2 regions of the Paenibacillus sp. FSL H7-0350 genome follow, and region 1 is predicted to be linked to the other one. Evidence: a T-box and tRNA genes for the amino acid it is inferred to sense, from the RefSeq annotation. Region 1 holds a T-box; the other holds one or more tRNA genes.

Evidence for each region. The T-box of region 1 lies ahead of argS (arginine--tRNA ligase). A T-box ahead of a tRNA ligase gene usually reads a tRNA of that ligase, here a tRNA-Arg.
Region 2: it encodes a tRNA-Arg, which carries the amino acid that the T-box ahead of argS (arginine--tRNA ligase) is inferred to sense. The anticodon was not compared.

What each region holds. Positions count from the first base shown of each region.
Region 1 is NZ_CP151972.1:2,874,764-2,885,230, reverse strand. Features, by position in the region: gene argS (arginine--tRNA ligase) at 1-1,821, opposite strand, end outside; T-box leader at 1,875-2,097, opposite strand; gene NYE24_RS13150 (hypothetical protein) at 2,331-2,636, opposite strand; gene NYE24_RS13145 (hypothetical protein) at 2,830-3,189, shown strand; gene NYE24_RS13140 (SNF2 helicase associated domain-containing protein) at 3,285-6,629, opposite strand; gene NYE24_RS13135 (TetR/AcrR family transcriptional regulator) at 6,660-7,346, opposite strand; gene NYE24_RS13130 (ABC transporter permease) at 7,404-8,441, opposite strand; gene NYE24_RS13125 (ABC transporter ATP-binding protein) at 8,438-9,184, opposite strand; gene NYE24_RS13120 (hypothetical protein) at 9,393-9,836, shown strand; gene NYE24_RS13115 (stalk domain-containing protein) at 10,007-10,467, shown strand, end outside.
Region 2 is NZ_CP151972.1:2,723,280-2,733,746, forward strand. Features, by position in the region: gene NYE24_RS12425 (AraC family transcriptional regulator) at 1-748, shown strand, start outside; gene NYE24_RS12430 (AraC family transcriptional regulator) at 767-1,678, opposite strand; gene NYE24_RS12435 (beta-galactosidase trimerization domain-containing protein) at 1,810-3,801, shown strand; partial or broken gene NYE24_RS12440 (VOC family protein) at 3,877-4,050, shown strand; gene NYE24_RS12445 (LysR family transcriptional regulator) at 4,348-4,713, opposite strand; gene NYE24_RS12450 (NAD(P)-dependent oxidoreductase) at 4,855-5,802, shown strand; tRNA gene NYE24_RS12455 (tRNA-Leu) at 5,876-5,954, opposite strand; tRNA gene NYE24_RS12460 (tRNA-Arg) at 6,020-6,096, opposite strand; tRNA gene NYE24_RS12465 (tRNA-Gly) at 6,103-6,177, opposite strand; tRNA gene NYE24_RS12470 (tRNA-Asp) at 6,210-6,287, opposite strand; tRNA gene NYE24_RS12475 (tRNA-Met) at 6,293-6,366, opposite strand; tRNA gene NYE24_RS12480 (tRNA-Val) at 6,406-6,481, opposite strand; tRNA gene NYE24_RS12485 (tRNA-Glu) at 6,555-6,629, opposite strand; gene NYE24_RS12490 (AAA family ATPase) at 6,819-7,304, opposite strand; rRNA gene rrf (5S ribosomal RNA) at 7,319-7,435, opposite strand; rRNA gene NYE24_RS12500 (23S ribosomal RNA) at 7,562-10,467, opposite strand, start outside.

The DNA.
Region 1 (10,467 bases):
GCCTTTGAGAATTGGACAAGCTGAGTAGAAGTTGCTGAATAACGAGGCCAGGGAATAGGCGTAGTTACAGATCGTATTCGGCGTAAGCTCCCGGCTTGCTGTATAGAGTGTGTCTTGCCACAAGCTGAGCTGTCTCAGCAAGGCAAGCTCAGCCGCTTCGAGCTGCGCCGGGAACAGCGGCACCCCTCCAGCGCCAGACTCGCTAACGCCGGACTCGCTAACACCGCTCTCGCCCACGCCACTCACATCACCCGCCGAAGCGGCCTTACTAAGCACGCGCTGGGCCCGGGCGTAGGCGTACATCAGGTAGACGCCGGTGTTGCCGGAGATTTCCATCGCCTGCTTGAAGTCGAACACAATCTCGGTGCCCAGATTGAAGCGCAGCAGGTAGTAACGGATGGCAGCGGTGGCGATGAGCCGGCTGGACAGGCCGTTTTTGTCCGAACGGGTGGATTCAATCATGTCTTCCATGAGCCGGACCAGCTCGGTTACCTTAATGCCGATTCCCTGGCGCCCGGACATGGCGTAGGAGCTTTTGCCGCTGGAGGTATCAATGCCCAGCCCTGCCGCAGAAGCGGGACTCAGCGAGACCACCCCATAGCTGACATGATGAAGCGCGTCTGCCTGCGTACCGAATCCCAGTGCCTTGAGTGCCTGCTTGACCATCAGCTGCGGATATTCCTGCCGGTAATCGATGACGTTCACGACCTGGTCCGCCCGTCCAAAAGGCAGAGCCTGTCCGCTCAAGCCGGTCGTCCACAGTCCGCTCTGAAATTCGTTGTAGCTGAAATCCTTCTCCAGCAGTCCGAACTTCCACAGATGATAGGCGATGTCCTTGGCAGTATAGGTCAGAATTCCGTTCGAGCGCACCAGCACCTTATCCTTCTGATGCTCCTCCTGAGTGTCCGGTACGGTGTCTTCAGCGGGTTGCTTCAGAATCCAGCAGCCTGCCAGCTTACCTTCGGTCTCCTGCACGAAGATCTCTGTCTGCGACAGCAGCTCGAACGCCGAGGCCCAGAAGCCCTCCTTCAGAATGCTGCTCTCCCACACCAGCAGATCGTAGTCAATGCCGAACCCCCGCATCTCCTCCACATGTTCTTTCACGATCTGCCCGGCGACGAGGTTGCCAATCCAGGCAGTATTACCATGGCCTTCCTCCAGCGCATGAAGAATCTCGGTCCGTTTCTGCACCATCTCTGGCTGCTGCGCGTAAGTTTTGTTAATCTCGGCATAGATGTCCCAGCAGTAATCTCCGAACCTTACATGTTCTCCCTCCAGTGGAACATTCAGCAGACCGGCTACAGTATCAGCCAGCTGATTGCCGAGATCATCCACATAGTTGTGCACCTCAACGGTATGGCCGGTCGCCCGCAGTACCCTCACCAGCGCGTCCCCGATACAGGAGTTTCTCAAATGGCCGATATGCATACTTTTATTCGGGTTGACGGAAGTATGCTCGACGATCACCTTCGACCCCCCTGCATGCTGAGGCAGCGTGAAATTCTCCTTCGCCCGTGCCCAGGCTTGCCAATCCAGATACATATTAATAAATCCCGGACCGGCAACCTCAGTTCTCAGCACCAGTCCGTGAACCGAGCCCGATGCTTCGAGCTCGGCGACGATCAGCCTGGCGATAACCAGTGGAGCTTTGCGCAAAGAGCGGGCGAGCTGCATGGCGATATTGCTGGAATAATCCCCGTGGTCGGCACTCGCCGGCTGCTCCAGGGCAACATTGACTTCAGCGATAGCAGGTACGCCCAGGGTTAGTGCGATTGTGTGAACAGACTGCTTCAGGCTTTCTTGAATGAGCTCACTTAACATTGGCATGAATAACAACCTCCTGAATAAAATAACGACAAAAAAGCCTTCATCTCCTAAGAGACGAGGCTTGTGCGCTCGCGGTACCACTCTCGTTGCTAAAGCCTTACGGTTTAGCCACCTTACAGGTTAACGGTCCTCGGCCGGGGCTTCCTACTACAAGGTTCAGAAGTCCATCTCACGGGTGCGCTTCATGGTTCTAATCTGTACCGGCTTTCACTTTTCCGGCTCGCTGGGGACTAGATATAAGACCATTACTCTCCCGGTCATCGATTGAATATGGATTTGTATCAGTATAGCGAATTTCTGGGAGAAAGCAAGAGCGGATTACCGTGCAGCAGAAGCCCAACCGTTAAGAATCACACGTCACTAGGCGCACCTGTCAGGTTCTTGATGTCCGTTGAACCATAAATCAGCAGCATAATTACAATGACCAGCAGGATCCCGCCGGCAAATCCTTCTCCGTCAAAACTGTCCATAACCCCGTCCCTCCCTTTCACTTCCGGATGTGTTCAGGTGTTTTCGGCTTTCTTTTTCAAAGCGGTCATGATCTCGTTCAGCGTCAGGCTGCTGTTGTCATCGAGGAAGCTGACCAGCTTATCGACATTGTCACTACTTAGCTCGCTTAGGGTTTTATATTTGCCTACCAGACTGACGAACATCGACGCGTCCGTGTACATCTGGATAGAGTCTACTTTCAGCTTGCCGGTCAATAGAAGTGCAGCTACGGCGAATTCAAGCCCTTTAGGGGTCTGGGTTTTGGAGCTGGACGGTGTTTTTTTGGCGGCGGGCCTCTTTCCTTTTCCTGCAGGGGGCATGGGAGTCCCTTCTTCCGTTCGGCGTTCGTATACATAAAAGTGCAGCGCATGGGCGGTCTTTCCTTATTCAAGGATATGCGTGCCTGCAGTCATTGGTGAATAGGCTCAGGCCTGTGTCCACACCGTTACAGGAAAGTCCGAATATGAATATATCGTACTTTGACACTAGAACTTCAAGGGAGGACGAGACAGGATGGCGATTTTGTCAACAGGACCGATAGAGAACAATGCCGTTTCGGGAGTCAGACCTACGCAGACAGTGACGGTAAGAGTGGTCAAGCGGAGTGCTCCAGGCAGCACCTCTATTAGTATTCAGGGATACGTGCTGGGCGCTACCAGAACGCTGTATGTCAGTGAGGTGATTGATGTTGCTCCGAATCAGGTGGTGACCCGGGATTATTTTGCCGATCTGAATGCCTATGAATTTGTGTTCATCACTGGAGAAGTGGACGAAGATGAGATTGGAATATCCGTGTGGGGCAAGACATCAACCGGCCAGCTGGTGAATGCACACCGTGTAGTGACGCATGAGAAATTAAGCTCAGACGTATAGAGGATTAGGTATTATTCCGGACTTTCCGGTTGTAAAATGAAACAGGGACCTTGCAGAGCTGCTCGCTCAGAAGGTCCCTGTTTATATTGTTCAACTCAGATGGAGAGGATCTCGCGGATGTCCTGCTCGCTGAGGCTCGACAACGCCTCCTGTCCCGGCTGGATTACCTCGTCAATCAGGTTTTTCTTCTTCTGCTGCAGCTCGTACATCTTATCCTCTACGGTACCCTGGGCTACCAGGCGGATAACCTGGACGATTTTTTTCTGCCCGATCCGGTGGGCGCGGTCGGCGGCCTGCTGCTCGACAGCAGGGTTCCACCACAGGTCGTAGAGAATGACCGTGTCGGCACCGGTCAGGTTGAGGCCGGTGCCGCCCGCCTTCAGCGAGATCAGGAACAGGTCGCGCTCGCCTTCATTGAAACGGCTGCATAGCTCAACCCGCTGGGAGGCCGGGGTCTGTCCGTCCAGACAGAAATGCGGAATCCCGAGCAGCGCCAGCTCGCGCCCGATCATACCGAGCATCTGCGTGAACTGCGAGAAGATCAGCATCCGTTTGCCGGAGCTGCGGCATTCGTCGATGATCTCCAGCAGCTGCTCGAATTTGCCGGAGCCGCCGGTATATCCGTCCACGAACAGGGCCGGATGGCAGCATAGCTGGCGCAGCCGGGTCAGTCCGGCCAGCACCTTGATCCGGCCATTGCCGAAGCTGTCGCTGTCCAGATGCTTGAGCGCTTCTTTGCGCAGGCGGGCCAGGTAGGCGACATAGAGCCGTTTCTGCTCCGGCAGCAGCTCGGAGGCCTGGAGGGACTCGATTTTGTCCGGCAGCTCCTTCAGCACATCACTCTTCAGGCGGCGCAGGAGGAAGGGGCGGGCTCGCCTGGCTACCGTCTCCCGGGGAAGGTCATGGAAGGCCTTCTTCCCGGGGAACAAGCCGGGGAAGACGACGCTGAAGATCGACCACAGGTCCTCCAGCGCGTTCTCCACCGGTGTTCCGGTCAGCGCAAAGCGGTAGCGGGCCTGAAGCAGTCTGACCGCCTGCGAAGTCATAGTCTCATGATTCTTAATCATCTGTGCTTCATCCAGAATAAGCGTATGGAACGACCGCTTGGCATACTCATCCACATCTCTGCGCAGCAGCGGGTACGAGGTGATGATGACATCATGCCCGGCCGTGTTCCGCAGGGCCCGGCTGCGCTCACCGGCGTTGCCGTCGGCAATGACTGCCTGCAGCTCCGGGGCAAAGCGCTTCAGCTCGTTAAGCCAGTTATAGAGCAGGGAGGCAGGCGCCACAATAAGGGCAGGCACGCCGCTCTGCCGGATGTCTTCCTGCATCGAGAGCAGGAAGGTGATGCTCTGCAGTGTTTTGCCGAGGCCCATATCGTCCGCCAGAATCCCGCCGAAGCGGTAATGGGCCAGCGTCCTCATCCACAGGAAGCCGTATTGCTGATAATCCCGCAGTATAGAAGCGAGACTCCCGGGTACAGGGAAGTCCAGATTCTCAGGACTCGCCATATTGGCGAGCAGCCGCCGGAAGGAGCGTCCGGTCTCGATGGTCTGCCCCTGGAAGGTGCCTGCATGGAGATGGAGGGCGCGGACCAGCGGCAGGGAGAACTCCGAACTCCGGATATCCACGCTGCGGACGCCGAGCTCGTTCATCAGCGCGATAATCTCCTGGAACTCTGCGGTGTCCAGCGGGAGCAGGGCTCCGTCCTTGAGCCGGTGATATTTACGCTTTTCCTGAAGGGACTTAAGGACCTGGGTAATGTCCTTCTCCGTGATGCCCTCCATGGCGAACTTGAAGTCCAGCCAGTCAGTCTTCTCGTTCCAGCTCAGGCTGACCTTGGGCGCTGCATGCTCCGTTAGCACCCGATCCTTGACCGCAGTGGTCGCATAGACCTGAAGCAGCGGCTCCAGCAGCGGGATGGTATGGTGCAGGAAGTCGAATTCCCCGTCCTCGTCACGCATGATATATCCGCTCTCCGTCCGTGAGAAGGACTCATGGGCCATCAGGTCCAGAATCCGCCGCTCTGCTTCCCCGTCCCGCATCAGAATGACTTCACTGCTCCGCTCATGAGCCTTCTCCTCCAGCGGATTGATGACAATTCCGCCGTACTGGAATTCCAGCCCGGCCAGCAGCCTGTCCCTTACCCGGTCCAGGTAGAGTCTGGCGTGAAGCTGGGTCTGGACGATCCGGTCCGCAATGGTGTCGGCAATGCTCACCCTGCCCAGCTTCTTCAGCCCGGGAATGACGGTTTCCATGAAGGGCTCCATCTGCTCAGGCGCAATCGCCAGGCTATCCCGCCGGCTGCCGCTGAGCACCCGCTTCAGCTCGGAGAGCCGCCCGCATTCCTGCGCCGGGAGCTTCAGCAGTCTGCCTTCGGTCAAGACCAGCCCGTAGCTCTCCAGAATCATAAGCTGTTCAAGCCCCCGGACATCCAGCCGGTAGCCGTCCTCCTGTGCCTGGTCGAACTGGAAGCTGAGCGGCAGCGGCTCCTCCGAGAGGGACAAGCGGTCCAGCAGAAGCTGTCCATGCTGAAGGCGGACGGCAGGCGCAGCTTCTAATAGGGGGTACAGACTCTCCCAGAAAAAAGGGGCCACAGGCAGCAGCCGGTCGTTCCCTGCATTGTTAGTGCGGGAACCATACGGGCTGGTGAGACTGTGGTAGACCTTCTCATTCAGCATGATCTCAATCAGCTTCTGCAGGACCTCATTATCCTCCTTGGAGAAGCTGTGCAGGGCGGGATCATAGCTGAAATGCGCTGTGAATTCAAAAGGCTCGCCCCGGTGCACCTGCTCCAAAAAAGGTCTAATCTTCTGCACGATATAAAGACGCTTAGGACCAAGCTTCACTTCCATCCCAAGCATGGTACTGCCGTAGTTGAAGTTGAAGGGCCGGCAGATGAACTCGACCTGGAGCGGTGTCCGCAGATCGATATACGTGCCTGCACCGCTTGGCCGCTGCCGCCCTCCGGTGAATATTCCGAGCATGCTGCTCACCAGCTGCCGGTCTCCGCTGCGTTCCCTCTGCTCTGCCCCGGAAGGGGCGGAGCTGCCTTGCGCCAGCGGCAGACTGCCTGTCCTTGCGGGATAAGCCTCCTCCGCATCTGCCTGCATATCCTCAGCCTGTTCAGCTCCGGCAGCCTGGCTGCGGTAGAGGACCGTCATCAGCACTGCCGCAATATGCTTGCAGAAGGGTCCGCCGCGATAGTACGCCGGGCAGGTACATTCCCCCTGCACATCCCCGTCACTGTCGATAATCAGCGCAATCTCATGGCTCTCCAGTCCATGGACCTCAGCGCGGTATTTAGAATATTCGTCTTCCTCGTTATGCTCCGTATAGACAAGGTCTACCTTATGGGCATGATAATAAGCCGCTCCCTGGTCAAAAGCGGCATTTCCGCACAGCAGCTTGATTACCCGTTCCGGCACCTGATAACCCACGTATACTCACTTCCTTTTATTGCTTCTGTCTTATCCATTCCCGCCGATCCCGTGCAGAATGAAGCTTATAGTCTGTTCAATCTCTGCCTCATCGTTCCAATCCTGCTCCGGCATCAGCACCAGCCGTACTAGCAGATAGCCGACAATCGCCGAGATCGTGAAGCGTATAATCGCAGGAGTAGGCGCGTCAATCACTTCACCTTGCACCTTGAAATGCTCGGTAATTGCAGTTACACGGGCCAGGACCTGCTCGAAGATATTCTCGGTCAGCTGCTCCTTCAGCGCAGGCTGGAAGGGGATCTCCTGAATGAGAATTTTGACGATTTTCAGATTCCTGCGGACGAACTCCAGCCGGTTCACGATGAAGGCCTTAAGGAAATCCTCATAGCTCCCGAACGGCACATCCAGCACACCGCTGAAGTTGCGCAGCACGAATGGGGCGATCATCCGGCTCATGGTGGGGACCGTGATGGCGAGCAGCAGATCTTTTTTGGTCCGGTAATAACGGAAGATCGTGCCTTCGGCCACGCCCGCCTTCTGGGCGATCTCACTGGTGGCGGCCGCCGAGAATCCCTTCTCTGCAAAAACATCAATCGCCGCCCGCAGAATGGACAGCTGCTTAGGTGTGACCTGCTCCTTCTCGCTGAGATCCAGCAGCTCCTGAACCCACTGGTCTTGCTCCAGCTGCTCCTGATCGGCAGCAGGGTTATTCTCCATTAATAGAACCTCCAGACTCTTGCAGTTCCTCCTAGTGTACCATAGCCCGTTCACCCTTCACATTCTGCGGTGCTTGCGCAGAGCCAACACATTCAGCAGCATGAACAGCAGGGAGAAGCCGATCAGCATGAACACATCCCCGGCGATATCGCTCCAGCCTCTGCCGCGTACCATGATATCCATCAGTGCCTGTGAACCGTAGTACATCGGAGTGGCGAGTCCAATGCGCTGGAGCCAGAGGGGAAGGGTATCCAGCGGAAATAATCCGCTCAGGAAGATCTGCGGCACAATGACGAGGGGGATGAACTGGATCATCTGCAGTTCATTGGCAGCGAACGCCGAGAGCAGGGTGCCGAGGGTCAGCGCCGACATCGACAGCAGCAGTGTCATCAGCAGCACGTAGCCGAAGCTGCCTGTCATCATAATCCCCAGCACCTGGATCGAGAACCAGGAGATCAGCAGGGCCTGAAAGACGGTGAAGATGCCGAAGCCGCAGACATATCCGGTGACGATCTCCCAGCGCTTCAGCGGGGTGGAGAGCAGACGCTCCAGCGTGCCCGTGGTCCGTTCGCGCAGGAAGGAGACACCGGCAATCAGGAAGACAAAGAAGAACACAAACACCCCGATCATAATCGGGCCGAAGCGATCGATCGTCTTCATATCCTCCGCGCCGTAGAGATAGCTGATCTGCGGCTGGAGCTGCCCGCCGCCCGGCGCTTGTGGCTGTAGGCTCTGCGCAGCTTCCTGGAGCGCCATGATCACAGCGCGGTTAGCCGCCGGGTTGCTGCCTTCAAGGACAACAGCAGGAGTGTCTCCTTTCATTGTAAGGAGAGCATCAATGTCTCCCGCCTTCAGGGCGTCCTGCCCGGATGCTTCATCAGCATAGCTGGTAACCTCAGCCTGCTGGGCTTCCAGCGCTGAACTGAACACTGCCGCATCCCCCGAAAAGCCAATTCTAGGCTCATAAGCATCGCTGCCGAACACCAGGCTCATCAGGCTAAGCACCAGCAGAGGAGCGATGAACATCAGCGCCATGGTTCTCCGGTCATGGATGAACTGCTGCAGAATTCTCAGGGTAATGGCCCGGATTCTCATCGGCGTACACCTCCATAATAGAGGAAGGCTTCCTCAATGCTGGCGGCGCCGGTAGCCTGAAGCAGTCCAGCCGGAGTATCGGCCGCCAGCAGTACGCCGTCCCGGATCATCGCCAGCCGGTCACATTTCTCTGCCTCATCCATCACATGCGTGGTCAGGACAATCGTTGTTCCCTTGCGGTTCAGCGCCTTCAGCTCCTTCCAGATCGACTGGCGCAGCACCGGATCGATGCCGACGGTTGGTTCATCCAGCAGCAGCAGCGGCGGCTCGTGCAACAGGGCAATCGCCAGGGACAGCCGGCGCTTCATGCCGCCGGAGTATTGGTCCACCCGCCTCCGCAGATGCTCCTGCAGATTCACCAGTTCCATCACATCCCCAATCCGCCGTGTGCGGTTGCCGCCCTTCAGTCCATAGAGCGCAGCGAAGAACTCCAGATTCTCCTTGGCGCTAAGCTCGGTATACAGGGCATCCGACTGGGCCATATATCCAATTTGCTGGAGCATGGCAAGCTTCGGCATCCGCACCCCCAGCACGGTGACCTCACCGGAGGTTACCTCATCTATGCCCGTAAGCAGCTTGACAAGCGTGGTTTTGCCGGAGCCGGATGGCCCCAGAATCCCGAAGGTCTCTGCCTGATTCACCTGAAGCGTTATATCCTTCAACACCGTTTTATTGCCAAAAGCCCGGTTCACATGAGTAACCGCAATGACAGGTTTTCCCTCATTCACACCAATCTCCTCCATTCCTCACAATAATGAGTGAGCGCTCACTCATTATATTAATGATTTCCTATGTAAAAGTAAAACTCTTTCTGGAAGCGTACAAATTATTTTAAAAAGTAAATAAAATGGTAAGGATTATCCGTTACTCCCACCCTTGATCCGGGTAATAAAAGGGACATCCTATGTTTACCGGCATTCTGAAACCCAATTCACTAAAGGCGGTGGAATTATGGCAGGACATAAGCTGCTCCTTCCTCTAGGCGTGCTGCTGGCTGCGGCTGGACTTAGCGGCTGCGGCGATGCAGACCATTCAGTTGGTGGTGGACGGTTTCATACCTTGGCGGACGAGAAGACGGAGGCAAAACAATATCTGCCGGAGGATCTGCCGATTCCCGAAGGGGCAGGTATTACTTTTACCCAAGGTGAACAGTCAGAGGGGAAGAAATCCTCTATGCTGATCTATCAGACGAAGGAGACTATGGCCGCTCTTGGAACTACATATCAGAAGTATGTAAGAGAGAAGGAGCTGGAACGCGGGACAGAGATTGTGGACAGCCGCAACCTGCTGATTAACGGCAAAGTGAATGGCTCCTATTCGTATTCTATTATTGGCAGCCCCTCGGCTTCAGAGCGCGGCGGGAATGAGATTATCGTGACTTGGATTGTGAATTAACACAGGGTTTACAATAGGCCGGTCCGGGAGGGTTCCCGGGCGGGTCTTTTTTCTATGGGCTTGTAATTATTTTTACAGTTAATATTTCCATAACATTCCTACGCAACAGAATTGACACTCGTAGACGAAAATAACATTAGCAGTTACCTATAGGAAAAGGGTGAATCTAATTGAAGAATAGTAAATGGATCGGCGCGGCTCTGGCTTCTGCACTTCTCGTAACAGGGGGAGCTGTTAGTGTTCTGGCGACAAGCAGCCAAGTAAGTGCCGCAGCTGTCAAGACAGCAGCAGCCGTAGAGGGCAGCATGTCCTGGAATATCAACGGTACGCCGGTTACACTCAGCACAATCAACAGCGGCGGGTACAAGCTCTATTCATTGAGCCAGATAGCCGCAGAGCTGGGAGCAGGACTTGTGCATGGCAGCAGCGGAATCCAGCTCAATGACAGCAAAGGTCTACATAGTGTGCAGCTACAGGCAGGCGTGAAAAGCTATCAGGTTGATGGCGAGACCCTGGAATTCACAGTGGCCCCGGTAGTGCGTAACAGCAAAACGTATGTGGAGCTGACGAAGCTGGTTACGGCGCTTGGCGGTGAGCTGGAGGCCGATGCTCACACAATTCTGAGCTTCGC
Region 2 (10,467 bases), 150 kb from region 1:
CGTTATTCTGTCAGGACACGCCATACACATCATTGAAGGGAGAGAGGTGCCGGTCAAGGCCGGACAGGTGTTTCTAATCCACAGCAACGTTTCCCATGGCTACAAGAATGTTGACGGAATTGAATACGTGAACGTAATGTTCCAGCCGGAGCAGCTGCTCCAGCAGTCCGAGCTTAGGCTCCTCCCCGGCTTCCAGGCCTTATTCTATATTGAGCCGTTCTACCGGAAGGAGATGTATTTCAAGGGGATGCTCTCTCTGGAAGCGGGGCAGCTCCGGGAAGCTACCCGGCTGCTGGATCAGATTCTTGAGGAGCATGACCGGCGGCCCGAGGGCTACCGGCTGATGATCCGTACCTACTTCACAGCCTTGGTAGGAATGCTCTCCCGCTATTACCAGAACAGCAGCAGTCATGAGGATAACAAGGCGCTGCGGATCGGGGAGACCGTTACCTATATCGAAGAACACTTCCTGCAGCCGATCACGCTGCAATCAATGGCGGACCGCGCCTATATGTCCACCCGCCAGTTCCTGCGGGTCTTCACCCGTAACTACCAGACCACTCCTATGGATTATGTCATCCGTAAGCGGCTGGATTATTCCTGCACCCTGCTGCGCAGCCCGGGCCTGAGCATCTCGCAGGTGGCGTTGGACAGCGGCTTCCATGACCAGAATTATTACTCCCGCCAGTTCCGCAAGGTATTTAACTGTAGTCCCAGCCAATACCGCGAGCGGATGCTGGGCTCCTGACCGCTGCCCGGGCGGTGCTCAGCCCTCCCCCGGACCGGTAACGGCAGCAGCCTCATCCCGCTGGCGCAGCCGCTGCCGGTAGGCTCCGGGGGTCACTCCGAATCTGGAGCTGAACAGTCGGGTCATATAATTGGGGTCCTGAATGCCTACCCGTTCAGCAACTTCCGAGATGCCCAGTACCGTACCGCCCAGCAGCTTCTTCGCTTCTTCCAGACGCAGGTGCAGCACATACTGCAGCGGCGTGGTGCCGATATGCTGCTTCATGCATCTGGTAATATAATCAGCCTGGAAATGCAGCTCCTCTGCAAGCCCCGCCAGATGGAACGGCTCCCGCCAATGCACCGCCAGATAGGCTGCGGCCGCCCGGGCCAGCCGGACCGCCGGCTCCGGCGGCTGAGCTGTACGCTCACATTCCGCCTGAAGCGCCGCCAGCAGCCCGGCCAGCAGCAGATGAAGCCGCATGGCATTCTCTGCACTAAGCCGGTTATGAAGCTCGTTCATCTCCTGCAGGATCGGCTCCAGCCCCTCCAGATCAACGGCTGCGAACTTCGGCAGATACAGCCGCTGCTGCACCGAAGGCTCCTCATCCTCCACCGTTCCCTTTGCCAGTAGTGTAGACCAAGGGATATCCCCGCGCCGGATATATGCCGGTTCAGGTGCATGAATGAAATGCACCCAGTAGATCTCCGTATCCTCTTCACAGGCACGATATCCGTCATGATTCAATCCAGCCTCAAGCAGCAGCACCATCCCCGGCCCTACCGCATATTCCTTGCCCGCTTCCATCATATAGAGTGTTCCCTGCTTGACCAGCAGCAGATCATATACACCGAAGGTGCGGGCGAAATGCCGGTCGCCAGGTGACCAGACGGCATGCCCCACCGTGACAAACTGCGGCAGCGGCGGAATTGGAAACTCCAGGCATAGCATGATGCCTCCTCCCCTCCAAAGTCGGTTTTGTGCTATTCCAAGTCTATATTAACACTGGCAGATCCCGCATTAAAGAGGTACAGTGACTGGGAATCTTCTTTTCATTCCATTCCATAAGGGGTTGAGTATCCATGCGTTTTCGTCAGGTTCATCTTGATTTCCATACCTCTGAAGCCATTCCCGGCATTGGCCGGGACTTCTCGAGAGCCCAGTTCCAGTCCATGCTGCGTACAGGTCATGTAGACTCTGTCACCGTGTTCTCCAAATGCCATCACGGCTGGGCCTATCATCCTAGTGAAGCCAATGAGATGCACCCCGAGCTCACCTTCGACTTGCTGGGTGAAATGATTGAGGCTGCCCATGAGATCGGAGTCCGTACACCGGTGTATTTATCAGCCGGCCTGGACGAGAAGCTGGCCCGCCGCCACCCGGAATGGCTAATCCGCGACGCCGAGGACCGGACCCGGTGGGTGAAGGATTTCATGACACCGGGTTACCACGAATTCTGTATGAACACGCCTTATCTGGACATCCTGCTGGCCCAGATTCATGAGGCGGCTTCCCGCTACGATGCCGACGGCATCTTCCTGGATATCGTTGGTTGCCGTAAATGCCGCTGCCAATATTGCGTCACCGCTCTGCGGGCTGCGGGCCAGGATCCCCGCGATGAAGCTGCCGTCATCGCCCTCGGTGAGCAGACTTATCTGAATTATGCCCGCCGTGTTCGGGAGACCCTGGATGCCGTGAAGCCCGGCCTTCCTGTCTATCATAACAACGGCCATCAGCAGCGGGGACGCCGTGACCTCGTGCAGGTCAACAGCCATCTGGAGCTGGAGTCCCTGCCCACCGGAGGCTGGGGTTATGATCATTTCCCGTTGTCCGCACGCTATGCCCAGACGCTGGGCATGGAATTCCTCGGCATGACCGGCAAATTCCATACCTCCTGGGGGGAGTTCGGCGGCTATAAGCATCCGAACGCGCTGCGGTTCGAGACTGCGCTTAGCCTGGCCCACGGTGCCAGATGCTCCATCGGTGACCAGCTCCATCCCTCCGGCCTGATGGATGAAGCGACTTACACCCTGATCGGCGCTGCCTACAGCGAGGTCGAGGCGAAGGAGGAATGGTGCAGCGGGGTCACTGCTGTGGCCGACATTGCCGTCTTATCGCTGGAAGCGGCACGGGAGGCCTGTCCCGGCGGGCAAGCACGCAGAGGAGAACGGAATCTGGCAGACGCCGGAGCGGTGCGGATGCTGACCGAAGGGCATTACCTGTATGATATCGTAGATACATTCAGCGATTTTAGCGCCTACAAGGTGCTGATTCTCCCGGATGAGGTATCTGTATGGCCTGAGCTGGCCGATGCCATAGTGAGCTTCACAGCTGGCGGCGGCAAGTTGCTGGTTACCGGTTGCTCGGGATTGAACCTGGCCGGGGATGCATTTGCCCTGGACCTGGGAATCACCTGGCTTGGAGAGAACCCGTACCAGCCCGCGTATTTCAAGCCCTATTTCACTCCAGGTGCGCTATTGCCTGCTTCTTTTGTCATGTACGGCGAAGGCCAGCTAATCGAATTGCAGGAAGGACAAGGAGAGGCGCTCGGACATCTGGAGAACCCTTATTTTAACCGTGACGTCTTCACCTTCTGTTCCCACCAGCACACACCTGGCGCCATGGAGAACAATGGTCCGGGGATGGCCCAGAGCAGGGGCGGAATCTATATTGCCTGGAAAGTATTCAGCGAGTACGCCGAAGCGGGCTCTCTTATTCTGAAGGAGCTGGTGCTGCATGCCCTGTCGCGGCTGCTGCCTCAGCCGTCACTGCGTACGAATCTGCCGGCCCGCGGCATAACGACCCTGCAGTATCAGCAGGCAGAACAGCGTTATGTGAATCATCTGCTCTATGCTGCCCCTTCCCTGAAGGGCCGGATTGAAGTCATTGAGGACCTCGTACCGCTCCATGATATTACCGTCAGCCTGCGGCTCCCGTCTCCCGGACCCGTCCACCGGGTCTACCTGGCCCCGGCCATGACAGAGCTGCCGTTCACGTTCAGCCAGGATAGCGAGATTACCTATACCCTTCCTTATCTGGAGAATCACCAGATGGTAGTGGTTGAGCTGGTGTAGATTAGGTCCATTTATAGTAAAATAATAAGAGCTGTACCATTGCCTAGAAATCACATTAGTTGAAGATCTCTATCACCCGAGCAGGAGAAAAGATGGGTCGTAGTCTCCCCTCCCGGATCAGCAGGCGCTACCCTTCTGCTGGCCCGGGCGTCGAAGCCTGAACAGGAGCCCTTTATCGGCAATCAGGCAGGCGGCCGGGTATTTCTTTTTCTGAATACGGACAACTTCTGGAGAGATTATCACAAAATGGGATTGTATAACACAGCAGGTCAGGTCATTGGACTCCAAATGTATCTCGCAGATAGTTATCAAGAATCTGAAGGGGCTCGTGTAACGCCTGGTTTGGAAACTTATGAGTGACCTTATAGCCTACTCTGGGGGGCACTGACAGCGCCAGCTTCTGAAGAACAAATTCTCCCATCCCCATCATATGGACGCCAATCGAAGCAGGCACAATCGTCCATTGTCTGGCATTCGTCAAAAAAGTAGTGATGAGTCCCGCTGAGTCCAGATGTACACGGGACGGACACAGCGGGGCGTACGAATTTACAATCGGATGGACGGAGTGTGCTGATTAAGCATTCTATATACCGGAGGCAAGACGAAGTGGCTTATACTTTCGGCAGCGCTTATGGCCAGACTTAACTGCGAACCATTCGCCTTTAAAATTTGAGTTTCCCTCCAGAGCGCCTCCCATCTTTCCGCAATACTAAAAAAGTTCTCCCCTTTTGGGGTCAGGCTGATTTTGGCTGCCCCTTTTCTTCGCTCCACCAATAGGCCGCCCATCCCCTGCTCTAAAGTCTTTAGCCGGTAGCTTACCGTTGCTTGTGACAGGTGCAGCATGTCTGCCGCTTTACTTATACTCCCGGTCCTTACGATAGCTAAAAATGCCTCTATCCCAGGAAAATACATCGAATACCTCCTCAATATATAGAAAATATTAATATAGTTCACAAAACATTTGCGTTTTACAACATTATTCTTTATGTCTAAAATTATCATTAACACAGACAAGGGGTCAAATAACCCACGTTATGAAAAGGTGGTTTAGCCATGAAGATTCTCATCGTTGGTCATTTTAACGAAACTGCACAATTAAAGATTACCGGGTATTTTCCGCAAGACTGGAACGTTGTCATTGTCCCGCCCGGACAAGATATGCTGCATCATATTGAAGATTGCCAGGTCCTCATTCCTGAACATATCCAAGTGGACCCTAGCCTGCTCGCCAGTGCCAAAAAATTAAAATTGGTACAGACAGGTGCAGGCTATGATAATGTCGATATCCCTGCCTGTACAGAGCTCGGCATTTGGGTGGCTAATGCGGCAGGAGTGAATGCACAGGCCGTGGCCGAGCACGTAATGGCACTAATGCTGGCTTATTATAAAAACATACCGTTTCTTGATCATTTCATGAAAAACAGGATGGATGAACATCAGTTGGAGTACACAGGGAGTGAACTAGAGAGCAAAACCATTGGGATTATCGGTCTGGGTGCTATCGGAAAGAAAGTCGCTGCGTTTTGCAGCGCTTTTGATATGAAGGTGCTGGCTTATGCGAGAAAGACCGTAGTACAGGCTGACGATTTGGTGACAATGACGGATCTCGATACTCTTCTAAGCACATCGGACATCGTCAGTGTACATGTACCCTTGACTGAGCAGACCAAGCACCTGATCAACCAAACGGCATTTCAAAAAATGAAGAGTAGCGCTCTGTTCCTCAACACGGCCCGCGGCGGGATTGTTAATCAGACAGACTTGATTGACGCATTAAAAAAAGGGGGGATTTCCGGCGCCTGCCTGGATGTGTATGAATCCGAACCGCTTCCCTTAGATAGTGAGCTCCGCACTCTGGGCAATGTGGTCCTTACTCCCCATACCGCAGGAATGCCTGACGGCCGGAAATTCCACAAAAAAAGATACGATTTCTTTATAGATAATATAAACCGTGTACAAAACGGGAAAGAGCCTGAAAGCAGGCTCAATCAGTTATTATAAGTTTCGGTGCAATAAAAATACAAAAAAAGGTTTATGACATTGTACGAAATACAATGTCATAAACCTTTTTTAATACCGGCGAGAGGACTCGAACCTCCACGGTTTCCCACTCGATTTTGAGTCGAGCGCGTCTGCCATTCCGCCACGCCGGCTTAATATCATATATATCCACAATGGATAATTAAATTTCAGATGAAGACATTCAATAAAATAATAATGGCGCGCCCTGAGAGATTCGAACTCCCGGCCTTTTGATTCGTAGTCAAACGCTCTATCCAGCTGAGCTAAGGGCGCAAAATATGGAGCGGACGACGGGAATCGAACCCGCGACCCTCGCCTTGGCAAGGCGATGCTCTACCGCTGAGCCACGTCCGCACACGGTATGTATTCAACTGCTTCAATAAAAATGGCGGAACCGACGGGATTCGAACCCGCGATCTCCTGCGTGACAGGCAGGCATGTTAGGCCAACTACACCACGGTTCCAAATATTGCGGGGGCAGGATTTGAACCTGCGGCCTTCGGGTTATGAGCCCGACGAGCTACCGGGCTGCTCCACCCCGCGTCAGTAATAGATATTCTTTTCTGGCTTACAAACTCTGCATGGTGGAGGCTGAGGGGTTCGAACCCCCGACCCTCTGCTTGTAAGGCAGATGCTCTCCCAGCTGAGCTAAGCCTCCATCGAAGAAGCAACTTAATGATCATAACACATTTACATGAGATATACAACCATTAATTTTTCAAAGATGAATGTGGTGACTCGTATGGGATTCGAACCCATGTTACCTCCGTGAAAGGGAGGTGTCTTAACCCCTTGACCAACGAGCCAGATAAGCAAACAATCTTTCGACAACAAAAAGTATTATATCAAATAAAATAGTATAATACAATAGAAATATTATTGCTCTATTCATTACTTACTGGATTCTCCACCAAGGCCATAATAATCTCTGCAACCTCGGAAACTGATTTATGTTCAGTATCTACGTCGTTTGCGAAGAGTTTACTCTTGAGCCCCTAAGACATGTCTCCATCTGTAAAGCGGCCCAGGAATCCTGGCCCTTCACCACGGCTCTCCAATCTCCTGTGTAAGGTCTCAGAGGAAGCAGTCAAGTTAAAATGACGGACATCCCGTCCCTCACTTCTCAGCCTGCCCACAATCTCTATGAAATACTCTTCTTTCACTAGTGTCATAGGTACAATAATGGTTCCGCTATAGCCTGAATCCAGGTATGTCAGCATCGAATAGGTAAAGTCACGCCAGAGCGTATGGTGCTGAAAATCAGCTTCTGACATCTCGGCAGGAATATTGTCCCTGATATAAAAACGGGCATTTTCCGGATCAAATACATACGAATGTGGAATTCTGCGTTGGAGTTCATTTGCTGTATGTGTTTTCCCTGATCCAAAGGCACCATTAAGCCAGATAATCAAGCTGGCACCTCCATCATAGACTTTAATGGTAAACACAAACACAAACAAAAAACCACCATTGATAATCAACAGTGGTCTTGAGTGCTTGGCAACGTCCTACTCTCCCAGGACCCTTCGGTCCAAGTACCATCGGCGCTGGAGGGCTTAACGGTCGTGTTCGGGATGGGTACGTGTGGAACCCCTCCGCTATCGCCACCAAACATGCGTCTGTGAAACAGACGCTGCCGCTAGAAATTCGGTTCATCACGAATGTGTGAATGAATTTCGTTGCGTTCAGGAATTGATTCCTGAAAACTGAATCCGAAACAAATCTGCGTGTTAGAAATTTGGATAAGCCCTCGACCGATTAGTATTGGTCAGCTCCATGCATTGCTGCACTTCCACCTCCAACCTATCTACCTCGTCGTCTTCAAGGGGTCTTACATACTGGGAAATCTCATCTTGAGGGGGGCTTCACGCTTAGATGCTTTCAGCGCTTATCCCGTCCGTACGTAGCTACTCAGCCATGCTCCTGGCGGAACAACTGATGCACCAGCGGTACGTCCATCCCGGTCCTCTCGTACTAAGGACAGCTCCTCTCAAATTTCCTGCGCCCACGACAGATAGGGACCGAACTGTCTCACGACGTTCTGAACCCAGCTCGCGTACCGCTTTAATGGGCGAACAGCCCAACCCTTGGGACCTACTTCAGCCCCAGGATGCGATGAGCCGACATCGAGGTGCCAAACCTCCCCGTCGATGTGGACTCTTGGGGGAGATAAGCCTGTTATCCCCAGGGTAGCTTTTATCCGTTGAGCGATGGCCCTTCCATGCGGTACCACCGGATCACTAAGTCCGACTTTCGTCCCTGCTCGACTTGTAGGTCTCGCAGTCAAGCTCCCTTATGCCTTTGCACTCTGCGAATGATTTCCAACCATTCTGAGGGAACCTTTGAACGCCTCCGTTACTCTTTAGGAGGCGACCGCCCCAGTCAAACTGCCCGCCTGACACGGTCCCCGTACCGGGTTACGGTACTAGGTTAGAACCTAGATACGATCAGGGTGGTATCCCAACGGCGCCTCCGCAGAAGCTTGCGCTCCTGCCTCAACGGCTCCCACCTATCCTGTACAGATCGTACCCAAATTCAATATCAAGCTGCAGTAAAGCTCCATGGGGTCTTTCCGTCTTGTCGCGGGTAACCTGCATCTTCACAGGTATTAAAATTTCACCGGATCTCTCGTTGAGACAGCGCCCAAGTCGTTACGCCATTCGTGCGGGTCAGAATTTACCTGACAAGGAATTTCGCTACCTTAGGACCGTTATAGTTACGGCCGCCGTTTACTGGGGCTTCGGTTCACAGCTTCGGATTGCTCCTAACCACTCCCCTTAACCTTCCAGCACCGGGCAGGCGTCAGCCCGTATACTTCGCCTTACGGCTTCGCACAGACCTGTGTTTTTGCTAAACAGTCGCTTGGGCCTTTTCACTGCGGCCCCCTCGGGCTATTCACCCTACCGAGGCACCTCTTCTCCCGAAGTTACGAGGTCATTTTGCCGAGTTCCTTAACGAGAGTTCTTCCGCGCGCCTTAGAATTCTCTTCTCGCCTACCTGTGTCGGTTTGCGGTACGGGCACCTTCTCCTGACTAGAGGCTTTTCTTGGCAGTGTGAGATCATGACCTTCGCTACTATAATTTTCGCTCCCCATCACAGCCTGGCCTTAATAGTGTGCGGATTTGCCTACACACCAGCCTCACTGCTTAGACGGACATCCATCAGTCCGCGTCACTACCCTCCTGCGTCACCCCATCGCTCATAGCGGATTACGGTGGTACAGTAATTTCAAACTGTTGTCCTTCGACTACGCCTTTCGGCCTCGCCTTAGGTCCCGACTTACCCTGAGCGGACGAGCCTTCCTCAGGAAACCTTGGGCTTTCGGCGGATCAGATTCTCACTGATCTTTTCGTTACTCATACCGGCATTCTCACTTGTATGCTGTCCAGCGCTCCTTACGGTACACCTTCAACCCACATACAACGCTCCCCTACCCCAGATGCAAAGCATCTAGCCATAGCTTCGGTGGTGTGTTTAGCCCCGTTACATTTTCGGCGCAGAGTCACTCGACCAGTGAGCTATTACGCACTCTTTCAATGGTGGCTGCTTCTAAGCCAACATCCTGGTTGTCTGTGCAACTCCACATCCTTTCCCACTTAACACACACTTGGGGACCTTAGCTGATGGTCTGGGCTGTTTCCCTTTTGACAATGGATCTTAGCACTCACTGTCTGACTCCCGGCAAGAAGTTAATGGCATTCGGAGTTTGACTGAGCTTGGTAACCCTTGCGGGCCCCGCACCCAATCAGTGCTCTACCTCCACCACTCCATTCACCGAGGCTAGCCCTAAAGCTATTTCGGGGAGAACCAGCTATCTCCGAGTTCGATTGGAATTTCTCCGCTACCCCCACCTCATCCCCGCATTTTTCAACATGCGTGGGTTCGGGCCTCCAGTGCGTGTTACCGCACCTTCACCCTGGACAGGGGTAGATCACACGGTTTCGGGTCTACGTCCACATACTCAGTCGCCCTATTCAGACTCGCTTTCGCTGCGGCTCCGGCTTCTCACCTTAACCTTGCATGTTAAACGTAACTCGCCGGTTCATTCTACAAAAGGCACGCCATCACCCATAGAAAGGGCTCTGACTTTTTGTAAGCACACGGTTTCAGGTTCTATTTCACTCCCCTTCCGGGGTGCTTTTCACCTTTCCCTCACGGTACTGTTTCACTATCGGTCGCCAGGTAGTATTTAGCCTTAGCAGATGGTCCTGCTGGATTCATACGGGGTTTCACGTGCCCCGCACTACTCGGGATCCGTCTCGGAGAGAACACAGTTTAGGCTACAGGGCTTTTACCTCTATCGCGGGCCTTTCCAGACCTCTTCGCCTACCATATTCCTTTGTAACTCCATGTGAGACGTCCCACAACCCCAAGAGGCAAGCCTCTTGGTTTAGGCTGTTCCGCGTTCGCTCGCCGCTACTGACGGAATCACTATTGTTTTCTCTTCCTCAGGGTACTTAGATGTTTCAGTTCCCCTGGTCTGCCTCTGCATTTCCTATGTATTCAGAAATGAGTAACTGCGAATTACCACAGCTGGGTTTCCCCATTCGGACACCCCCGGATCAAAGCTTGCTTACAGCTCCCCGAGGCAGTTTCGTTGTTCGCCACGTCCTTCGTCGGCTCCTGGCGCCTAGGCATCCTCCG